DNA from 3 places in the Chryseobacterium sp. BGA-UO-ETr-SB22 genome. Region 3 is predicted to be linked to each of the others. Evidence: riboswitches for the same ligand, from Rfam matches in the RefSeq annotation. Region 3 holds a riboswitch; each other region holds the start of a gene.
The links. A riboswitch is a leader RNA that binds a small molecule or an ion and turns the genes downstream of it on or off. The one in region 3 is predicted to bind S-adenosylmethionine.
Positions count from the first base shown of each region.

Region 1: it holds a riboswitch for S-adenosylmethionine, as region 3 does, so the genes downstream of both, AC57AW_RS03775 (alpha/beta fold hydrolase) here and AC57AW_RS00815 (TonB-dependent receptor plug domain-containing protein) in region 3, are expected to answer to the same signal.
Region 2: it holds a riboswitch for S-adenosylmethionine, as region 3 does, so the genes downstream of both, AC57AW_RS04545 (SusC/RagA family TonB-linked outer membrane protein) here and AC57AW_RS00815 (TonB-dependent receptor plug domain-containing protein) in region 3, are expected to answer to the same signal.

Region 1 is NZ_JCAQOV010000004.1:13,597-16,881, forward strand. Features, by position in the region: gene AC57AW_RS03770 (ACT domain-containing protein) at 1-556, opposite strand, end outside; gene AC57AW_RS03775 (alpha/beta fold hydrolase) at 556-1,500, opposite strand; SAM riboswitch class I at 1,567-1,673, opposite strand; gene AC57AW_RS03780 (MGH1-like glycoside hydrolase domain-containing protein) at 1,862-3,285, shown strand, end outside.
Region 2 is NZ_JCAQOV010000004.1:168,937-172,221, reverse strand. Features, by position in the region: gene pckA (phosphoenolpyruvate carboxykinase (ATP)) at 1-1,270, shown strand, start outside; gene AC57AW_RS04550 (type II 3-dehydroquinate dehydratase) at 1,380-1,787, opposite strand; SAM riboswitch class I at 2,032-2,131, shown strand; gene AC57AW_RS04545 (SusC/RagA family TonB-linked outer membrane protein) at 2,215-3,285, shown strand, end outside.
Region 3 is NZ_JCAQOV010000001.1:182,083-185,367, reverse strand. Features, by position in the region: gene AC57AW_RS00820 (alpha-amylase family glycosyl hydrolase) at 1-1,254, shown strand, start outside; SAM riboswitch class I at 1,526-1,631, shown strand; gene AC57AW_RS00815 (TonB-dependent receptor plug domain-containing protein) at 1,726-3,285, shown strand, end outside.

The sequences.
Region 1 (3,285 bases), on a different contig from region 3:
TACGTCTTTTAATCTCTTCAGAAGATTCCAGCACCTGTTGTATCAAGGTCTTTCCTACATTTCCGTGTCCAATGATCGCCAGATGAACGGTCTTTGGCTTCTTGAAAATTTCAGATTCTATAATATTTTTTGTCTTTTCATCCTGCGAAGAAGTTACTACTATGTTTACTCTGTTCTCTCCAGCAACCTGATTCAGCAATAATGGGAAAACATTGTTTCTTGCCAGTTCAGCAAAGACTTTATTGAAATCTTCTGCTACAAAACCAATCACAGAAACATTATTGATACTGTAGATCTGGGATACTTTTCCAGACTTTCTTTCTTCTTCAAACTCATCGATAAGACAAGCGACTGCTTTTTCAGCATCATTTTCCTGAACCAGGATAGAAATTCCGTTTTCTATTGCCTGTTGAGAGATTACCCCTACACTGATGCGCGCTAAAGTAAGCGCTTTAAAAATTCGTCCGTCAATCCCAATTTCTCCCAGGAAATCTTCTCCTTCAAATTTGACGATTGATCTGTTCTTCAAAAATTTTATTTCGTTAGCATTTTTCATTACTTCTGTAAAATGTTTTTAATGATATTATTTAATTGTTGATATTCCATTAGGAAGGCATCATGCCCGTGTATAGATTGGATCTCGTGATAAGAAACATTCTTATTTTTCTCTTTTAAGTTTTCAAAACACATTCGGATTTCAGAAGCCGGAAAGAATAAGTCTGTATCTACGGAGATCATGTGCATTCGTGCCTGTATGTTCTCCAATACTGTTTCATCAGTATTAATATTCATCAGGAGATGATTCATCAGTCTGTATGCTTTTAAACTAAACCTTTCGTTTAAAGCATTGCCATGATAAACCAACCAGTCTTCTGATTCCAGGCGTTGTTTCTCCTGATTATATTGGTTTTGAAATCTATCGTTGAGTGATTGTGGAGTTCTATAACACAGCATCGCATGAATTCTCGCTTTCTGTAATGGTTCATCTTTATCATTCAATAAAAATTTTTGAACCAGACACTGAGCATGAAGCCAGTCGTGTGTTCTGTAATCACAGGCTATGGGGATAAATATTTCTGCAAGATCCGGCTGCTTGGCAAGCATTTCCCATGCAATTCCCCCTCCAAGAGAGCCTCCAATAATGGCATATATATTTTTGATATGTAAAGCTTCAAGTCCTTTCAGAAATATCGCTGCGATATCTGAAGGCGTGAAGTCTTCATAGTCTTCAATTAAAAAATCGTCATAACCGTTTCCGGGTATATTAAAACACAGAACTGTGTATTGATCGATATCAACAATCTGATTTTCTCCCACCAATTGTTTCCACCAGCCTTTTTCTCCGGATACCTCTGAGTTTCCGGTAAGTGCATGATTGATTAAAATGATGGGTGCTGTAAACAGATCTTTCCCAAAAAGCTGATAGCTTAACGGGATATTGTATTCCTTGTGGGAATTGGTTTGATACGAAAGATTAATATAGTTTAGTTCTGTTTTCAATTCTATTATATTTTTATACAAATACAATTGAAAATGCCACAGGAAATGGCTGAAAAGAACTTCAGTAAGTTATCTGTCCAAAATACTTTGGTAGAACGTAGCACCTTCTTTGCTTGCGCAAAGGGTTGCTAAGGTTTCATAGGGTCTAATCCCTCAACCTTTCTTGATAACATTTTCAATATTTAAATGAACGAATGGTGCAAAGGTAGTCCTTTTCTTTTAATTTCAAAAAAAAATTATTTTAATATTTAAAAAAGCCATTAAATACAAGTGTTTCAAGGCCATATTAATAATTATTCAGATGAAAAAAATTGGAATTATTTTTCAAAAAAACTAACTTCGTATGGAAAAATGATGAGATATGACCGCCGAAAAAGAAAGATTACAAGATACCAAATGGAAAAACTGGGGCCCATATGTAAGCAACCGGCAGTGGGGAAATGTACGTGAGGATTACAGCTCAAACGGGAATGCCTGGGATTTTACCAATCATAATAACGCCGAAAGCTATGCTTACCGTTGGGGCGAGGAAGGCATCGCCGGAATTTCTGATGTAAAACAGTTGTTCTGCTTTGCTTTTTCATTCTGGAACAAGAAGGATAAAATGGTAAAAGAACGATTCTTCGGATTGAGTAACCCACAGGGGAATCATGGTGAAGACATCAAAGAAATCTTTTATTATCTGGATAATACACCTACTCACAGCTATATGAAAATGGTGTATAAATATCCGATCAACGAGTTTCCTTATGATGAACTTCTTGCTGAAAATGGAAGACGCAGTAAAAAGGAACCGGAATATGAGATTTTCGATACCGGAATTTTTGATAATGATGAGTATTTTGATATTTTCATTGAATACTGTAAAGCTGATCACAACGATATTCTGGCCAGAGTAACGGTCTGCAACCGAAGTCAGCATGATGCTCCCATTGTAGTGGCGCCTACTGCCTGGTTCAGAAACAACTGGAAATGGGGTTACAATACCTATAAAGCAGAAATGAATGCTTCTCATGACGGAAGTATCAATATTGGGCATGACAGCATTTCGATCAAAAAATTCTATTCCCGAAATTCAAATGCACAAAGTGTATTTTGTGATAATGAAACCAATACATCCAGACTTTATGGGGCTCCTAAAACGGAGAATACCTATTTCAAAGATGGCATCAATAGTTTTATTATTCATCAGGGAGATACTGTAAACCCGGAAAAAAGAGGAACAAAAGCTTCTTTTCTGATTGATGAAGTTGTAGGTGCAGGTGACTGTAAAATTTTCGAATTCAGATTGTGTCCTGATGAGACGGATGAACCTTTTGAAAATTTTGATACTATTTTCAGTACACGACAAGCGGAAGCTGAAGAGTTTTATAATGATATTCAGAATGATACGGTCAATGAAGATGAGAGAAATGTTCAGCGACAGGCTTTTGCGGGACTTCTCTGGAATAAACAGTTCTATCATTACAATATCGGAAAATGGCTGAAAGGTGATCCCAATTTTGAAGCTCCAAGAAATTTCAACGAGTATGTAAGAAATACGGAATGGAATCATCTTCACAATAAGGATATTATTTCTATGCCTGATAAATGGGAGTATCCATGGTATGCTACCTGGGATCTGGCATTTCACTGTGTTCCTTTTTCTATTATCGATGCAGAATTTGCCAAAGGACAGCTTTTATTACTTACCAAAGAATGGTATATGCATCCTAACGGACAGCTTCCTGCTTATGAGTGGAATATGAGTGATGTGAATCCTCCTGTACACGCATGGTCCTGTTT
Region 2 (3,285 bases), on a different contig from region 3:
TACATTCTGCGGAACGAATGCAGATACGAGACTTAAAGTAAGATTTATCGTAGAAGTAGCATGGCAGGCGCATTTTGTTACTAATATGTTCATTCGTCCTTCTCACTATGAGCTTGAAAACTTTGGAGAACCTGATTTCACAGTAATCAACGGTTCTAAGACAATAAACCCTAACTGGGAAGCTCAGGGATTGAATTCTGAAAACTTCATCATGTTCAACCTTACTGAAAAATTACAGATCATCGGAGGTACCTGGTACGGAGGTGAAATGAAAAAAGGGATGTTTGCAATGATGAACTATTACCTTCCATTAAAAGGTATGGCTTCAATGCACTGTTCTGCTAACGTAGGTGAAAAAGGTGATGTAGCTTTATTCTTTGGTCTTTCAGGAACAGGAAAAACTACTTTGTCTGCAGATCCGAAAAGATACCTTATCGGTGATGACGAGCATGGTTGGGATAACAATGGAGTATTCAACTATGAAGGTGGATGCTACGCTAAAGTTATCGACTTATCAGAAGAAAAAGAACCGGATATCTTCGCTGCCATCAAAAGAGATGCACTTCTTGAAAACGTTGTAGTAAACAATGGAGTAGCAGATTATACAGACGGATCTATCACTGAGAATACAAGAGTTTCTTATCCAATCTATCATATCAACAAAATTGTATTACCATCTAAGGCTGGTCATGCGAAGAAGATTGTTTACCTTTCAGCAGATGCATTCGGGGTACTTCCTCCGGTTTCTATCTTAAATGAAGATCAGGCTCAATACCACTTCCTTTGCGGTTATACATCAAAATTAGCAGGAACAGAAAGAGGAATTACAGAACCTCAGCCATCTTTCTCTCCAGCATTTGGAGAAGCATTCCTTACACTACACCCAACAATGTATTCTAAAACATTGATCGGTAAAATGCAGGAGCACGGTGCTAAAGCCTATTTGGTAAACACGGGTTGGAATGGTACAGGAAAGAGAATTTCTTTGAAAGATACAAGAGCAATTATTGATGCAATCATTGACGGTTCTATCGATAATGCACCTAAAACTCTGGTTCCAATCATGAACCTTGAGATCCCTACTGAATTACCAAACGTTTCTACAGGTATTTTAGATCCTAGAGATACGTATGAGAGTGCTTCAGAATGGGAAGAAAAAGCAAAAGATCTTGCTTCAAGATATATTAAGAATTTTGAGCAGTACTGCGATACTGAAGAAGGTAAGAAATTAATTGCTTCAGGACCTCAATTACAGGAACAAACTATCTAATAGTTATCAAAATATACAGAAAAGCCTCATCATTGATGAGGCTTTTTTATTTTTTACTTTCGCACATTTACTTTTGTATCTGTGCAATCTGTATGAAAATTAACCGGAATTATTTTAAACTTAATAAAGCCAATCTATATCCATCCATCCCGAAACCTGATAAAACTGCGTCAGTGTTAGCTGCTGTCACAGATTTTTGTCTGAATTCTTCTCTTTTGTAGATATTGCTGATATGAACTTCTACTTTTGGTTTCTGAATATTTTTTAAACAATCAGCAATAGCATAAGAATAATGGGTAAAAGCGCCCGGATTGATCACGACTGCATCAAAATCGTCTTCCTGAAGCCTGTTAATAAGCTCGCCTTCAATATTAGACTGATAATATTTTAATTCATAAGACTGAAACTCGGATCTTAAAATTTCCAAATAGTTTTCCATAGAGACATTTCCATAGATTTCCGGTTCTCTGGTACCTAACAGGTTGAGGTTAGGCCCGTTTATAATCAAAACTTTCATACTATAAAATTAAAAACTTTTTTTAATTAATGATCAAAAATTTCCGCACAGATTTTCTTTGGTTCAATTAAATTATTGACAATGATATTTGTCATGTCTGTTAAAATGATAATGGTTGCAACTCCTTATAGTAATGAGTTTTATTAAAATCTTATGTTAATTTTTGAAAATTCATCATGAAAAATTTATAAGTCTACTTGTTTTATAGACTAAAAGTTTTTAGCTTTGCAACCATATTTCGATCGGCTTATAAAGAAAGATGGAGGGAACTGACCCTATGAAATCTTGACAACCTACCCCGAAGGGCAAGGTGTTACGTTCAGCCTTTAAAGGAAAAATAAGCATTTGGTTTATCGTATTTATCGATGCCCTTTGCTGACTTTTCTGCAAAGGGCAAAATTTTAATATACGATAAATAAAATTGATTATGATTAGTAATAATTTATTCACTTCTAAAGCTTGGATTCCTCCGGTTGCAGCATTTTTTCTGGGAATTACCAGTGTGAAAGCACAGAATTCTAATCCGAAAAAGGATAGCCTTCATGAAAAAGAGATTGATGAAGTTGTAGTAGTTGCTTATGGTAAGGCTAAAAGAAACAGCTATACCGGTTCTGTTGCTACAATTTCCAGCGATAAAATCAATAACAGACCTGTAACCAATATTACCAAAGCGCTGGAAGGGCAGGTTGCCGGTATTCAGACTACCAGTTCGTCAGGACAGCCTGGTGCCGTTTCTACCATCAGAATCAGAGGAGTTGGTTCAATAAGTGCTTCCAATGATCCGTTATATGTGGTAGACGGAATTCCTTTTGATGGAAATATTAACTCTATAAGCCCAAGTGATATTGAATCCATCAGTGTTTTGAAAGATGCTACAGCAAGTGCGCTGTATGGATCGAGAGGAGCAAACGGGATTATCATTATTACCACAAAATCAGGTAAAAAAGGAGAAGCGAAAGTTAATTTTAATATCAGTCAGGGGTTCTCAGGAAGAGCTGTAAAAGATTACGAGCAGGTAAATACAGACCAATACTTTCAATTATATTGGGAAGCTTTGAGAAATGGATACCAATCCGGAAAAGTGTCATCTCAGCAAGCAGCTCAGATGGCAACAGATAATCTTGTTTCGACTCTTGGGATCAATCCATATGGAACTGCTTATCCAAAACCGGTAGGAACTGATGGAAAATTATTACCAGGTGCATCGCCACTTTGGAATGACGACTGGAGAGATATTCTGCAGAGAGTGGCTTCAAGAAATCAGGTAGATCTTGATATCAGCGGAGGAAGTGAAAAAAGTAATTATTTCTTCTCATTAGGATATCTGGATGATAAAGGGATGGCGATTGAATCAGGATTTAAAAGATATAATACCAGATTAAAGATCAATTCTGAAGTGAAAAAATGGCTGAATGTAGGGGTGAATTTAAGTTATACAAACAGTATTCAACAAGCGCCGACTTCTTCAGATTCTAAGGCCAGCAATATCATCAATGCC
Region 3 (3,285 bases):
GAATACCGCATAGATGGATTCCGTTGGGATTTGACAAAAGGTTTTACCCAAAGCTGTTCTGAGAATGACGAAACCTGTACCAATGCTTATCAGCAGGACAGAGTGGATATTATGAAGCATTATGCAGACAGACAATGGGCCATTGATCCGAATTCTTATATGATCTTTGAACATCTGGGAACGGATGCAGAAGAACAGCAATGGGCAAACTATAGAGTAGCAGAGGGAAAAGGAGTAATGCTTTGGAATAAACAAACAGATCCTTATAACCAGAATACCATGGGATATAAAGACAACAGCAACTATGACAGAATGAATCATAGTCTGCATGGTTTTACCAATATGCGTGCTGTAGGATATGGAGAAAGTCATGATGAAGAAAGACTGATGTTTAAAAACCTTACCTATGGAGCTGTCAACGGAAGTTATGATGTTAAAAACCTGAATACTGCTCTTGAAAGAATGAAAACCTTCGGAGCAACTTTCTTTACCATTCCAGGTCCGAAAATGATCTGGCAGTTTGGCGAATTAGGATATGAGTTCAGTATCAACAGATGTGCTGACGGTACCATTAATAACGGGTGCAGAACCGATGAAAAACCAGTTGCATTTACTTTAAACTACGATACCAACGTAAACAGAAAAGCCGTGTATGATACATGGGCGAAAATAATCACGATCAGAAATACCCATCAGATTTTTAAAACTAAAACATACAGTATAGAATCCAATAATCTGGCTAATGATCCTAATGGATTGATTACGAGAATTTATCTCTATGATCCGGCTATTACAACCGGGATAAAAAATGTGGTGGTATTGGCCAACTATGATACATCTGCAAAAAACGTTGTTCCTTACTTTCCTTACACTGGCCAATGGCAGAATCTGATGGATGACAGTATTTCGAGTGTAGCTTCTACCACGGCTCCGATAACTTTGCAACCGGGAGAATTCAGGATTTTCGGAAATTATGCAGGTGCATTATCAACAACAGATCCAAACGCTGTAAATAAATTATCGCTTCAGATTGCTGACAATCCGATACAAAACGGAACTGCAAAATTAATTTTTAACAAAGCGAAAAACGGAGAGATTTTGATTTTTGATATGACCGGTAAAAAACTGGATTCATTCAAACTGGATAAAGAAAGCGGAATCTATGAAGTGAAAATCAATTATCCGGCAGGAACCTACTTGGTTCAGCTGAAGTCGGAAACAGGAATTGCCATTCAAAAGATGATGATCAAATAAAAACAAATTATGAAGTTGTTTAGACTTATAAAAATGTTGAATATATTAAAACCATTAAGAAGGATTTAAGAAATAAAGTGTAGTTAAGATGAATCATTCTGATGTTTAAGCTTAAAGCGAAGCTTATCTTAATACTCTTATCGCCTTAATATACTCTTAATGTTTCGAAAATAAAAGTTTACACAAGTTCTATAAAATAATAAAAGGCAGATTTGCAGTACAGCAGATCTGCTTTTTTGTATATTTAAAAAATTAGTCTACTTTTGCAGTAGATTTATCAAGAAAGGTGGAGGGATTTGGCCCAAAGAAACCTTAGCAACCTGCACGATTCGAGAAGTGTAAAGGTGCTAATTCCAACCCTGCGGGGGAGATAAGTGAAGTCAATATTCTTATATGAATTCCATTTCTTGAAGTCTTGTTTATCTGCGGAAAGATCCGTCAGACTGTTATTATTAATTGGCAAGAAGAAAAATGAAAAAATTAAGTACAGCGGTATTATTGCTTGGGGTAATTTGGGTTGCTGCTCAGGAAAACGAGGAAAAAGGAAAACAAATCGAAGATATCATCATCGTTGGAAACCGTAATGTCAAAAGAACAAAACTGGAAACCCCCGTTCCTGTAGATGTTATCAATATTGACAAAATCCAGAGGAGTTCTCCGCAAATGACGGCTCAGGATCTTCTGAACTATGTGATCCCATCATTTAATGCAGTAAGGCAGTCTGCTTCTGATGGTACAGAACATATTGATCCTGTAACTCTAAGAGGAATGGGACCAGATCAGGTTTTGGTATTACTTAACGGAAAAAGAAGGCACACAACTTCTTTAGTCAACTATCAGAATACAGTAGGAAATGGCTCTGTGGGAACAGATCTGAGCACAATTCCTGTCATTGCAATTGATAGAATAGAAGTGTTAAGAGACGGTGCCGCAGCACAATACGGGTCTGATGCCATTGCAGGAGTAATCAATATTATTCTTAAAAAAAATGCAGGAGCCTCAGCAAGTCTTACTTACGGATTGACTGGGCGAAATGATGGTGAGACCTATCAGGCAGGAGCCAACTACGGAACATCATTAGGAAAGAAAGACGGGTATATCAACCTTTCCCTGCAATTAAGCCACAGAGGAAAAACTACAAGAACTCAAAATCATGATTTAGATATTTTTGGAGATAATTTCGCTTATGAATTTGCTGGTGACGCTGAAGCTGTGAAAGCTGCCAGAGCTGCGGATGATGCAGAAATTGAAAAAAGAGGATTAACCCGGGATGATTTCAATTTTCAGATCGGAGATGCCCAGATCAGACAAGGGCAGTTGTTTTTCAATTCAGAATACCCTTTTAACGATAACTTTAAAGTATATTCTTTTGGAGGTTTCAGCATCAAAGAAGGAAAAGGATTTGGTTTCAGAAGACTTCCGAGTGAAACATCCAATGTGGTTTCATCCATCTATCCGAACGGTTTTCAAGCAAGTTTAGGATCTCAGGTGTATGACGTTTCTTATGCTGTAGGCGCAAAATATAATGTCAACGATTGGTTATTCGATCTAAGCAATACATTTGGCAGCAATACCTTCAATTATAATGTAAGCAATACCAACAATGCATCTCTCGGGGTAAAATCACCAACCCGGTTTTACGCAGGAGCCCATAGTTTTCTTCAGAATACCGTGAATCTTGATGTTTCTAAAAATATAAACCGTTTCAATATCGCATTCGGAGGAGAGTTCAGATTTGAACAATACCAGATCAAAGCAGGTGATGAAGCTTCCTATACCCAATATGACATCAATGGAAACATTGCTACGGAAGGATCAACAGTACTTGGTGCAGGCGGTTCTCAATCCTTTATCGGTTTTTCTCCCAACAATGCCTTGAAAAAAGACAGGCATTCCACCGCTGTGTATGCGGATGTTTCGTATGATTTAGATAAAAAATTAAATATCGACGCCGCTGCCAGATTTGAAAATTATTCAGATTTCGGAAATACCTTGAATGGAAAGCTTGCTGTGCGATATGAGTTCGTAAAA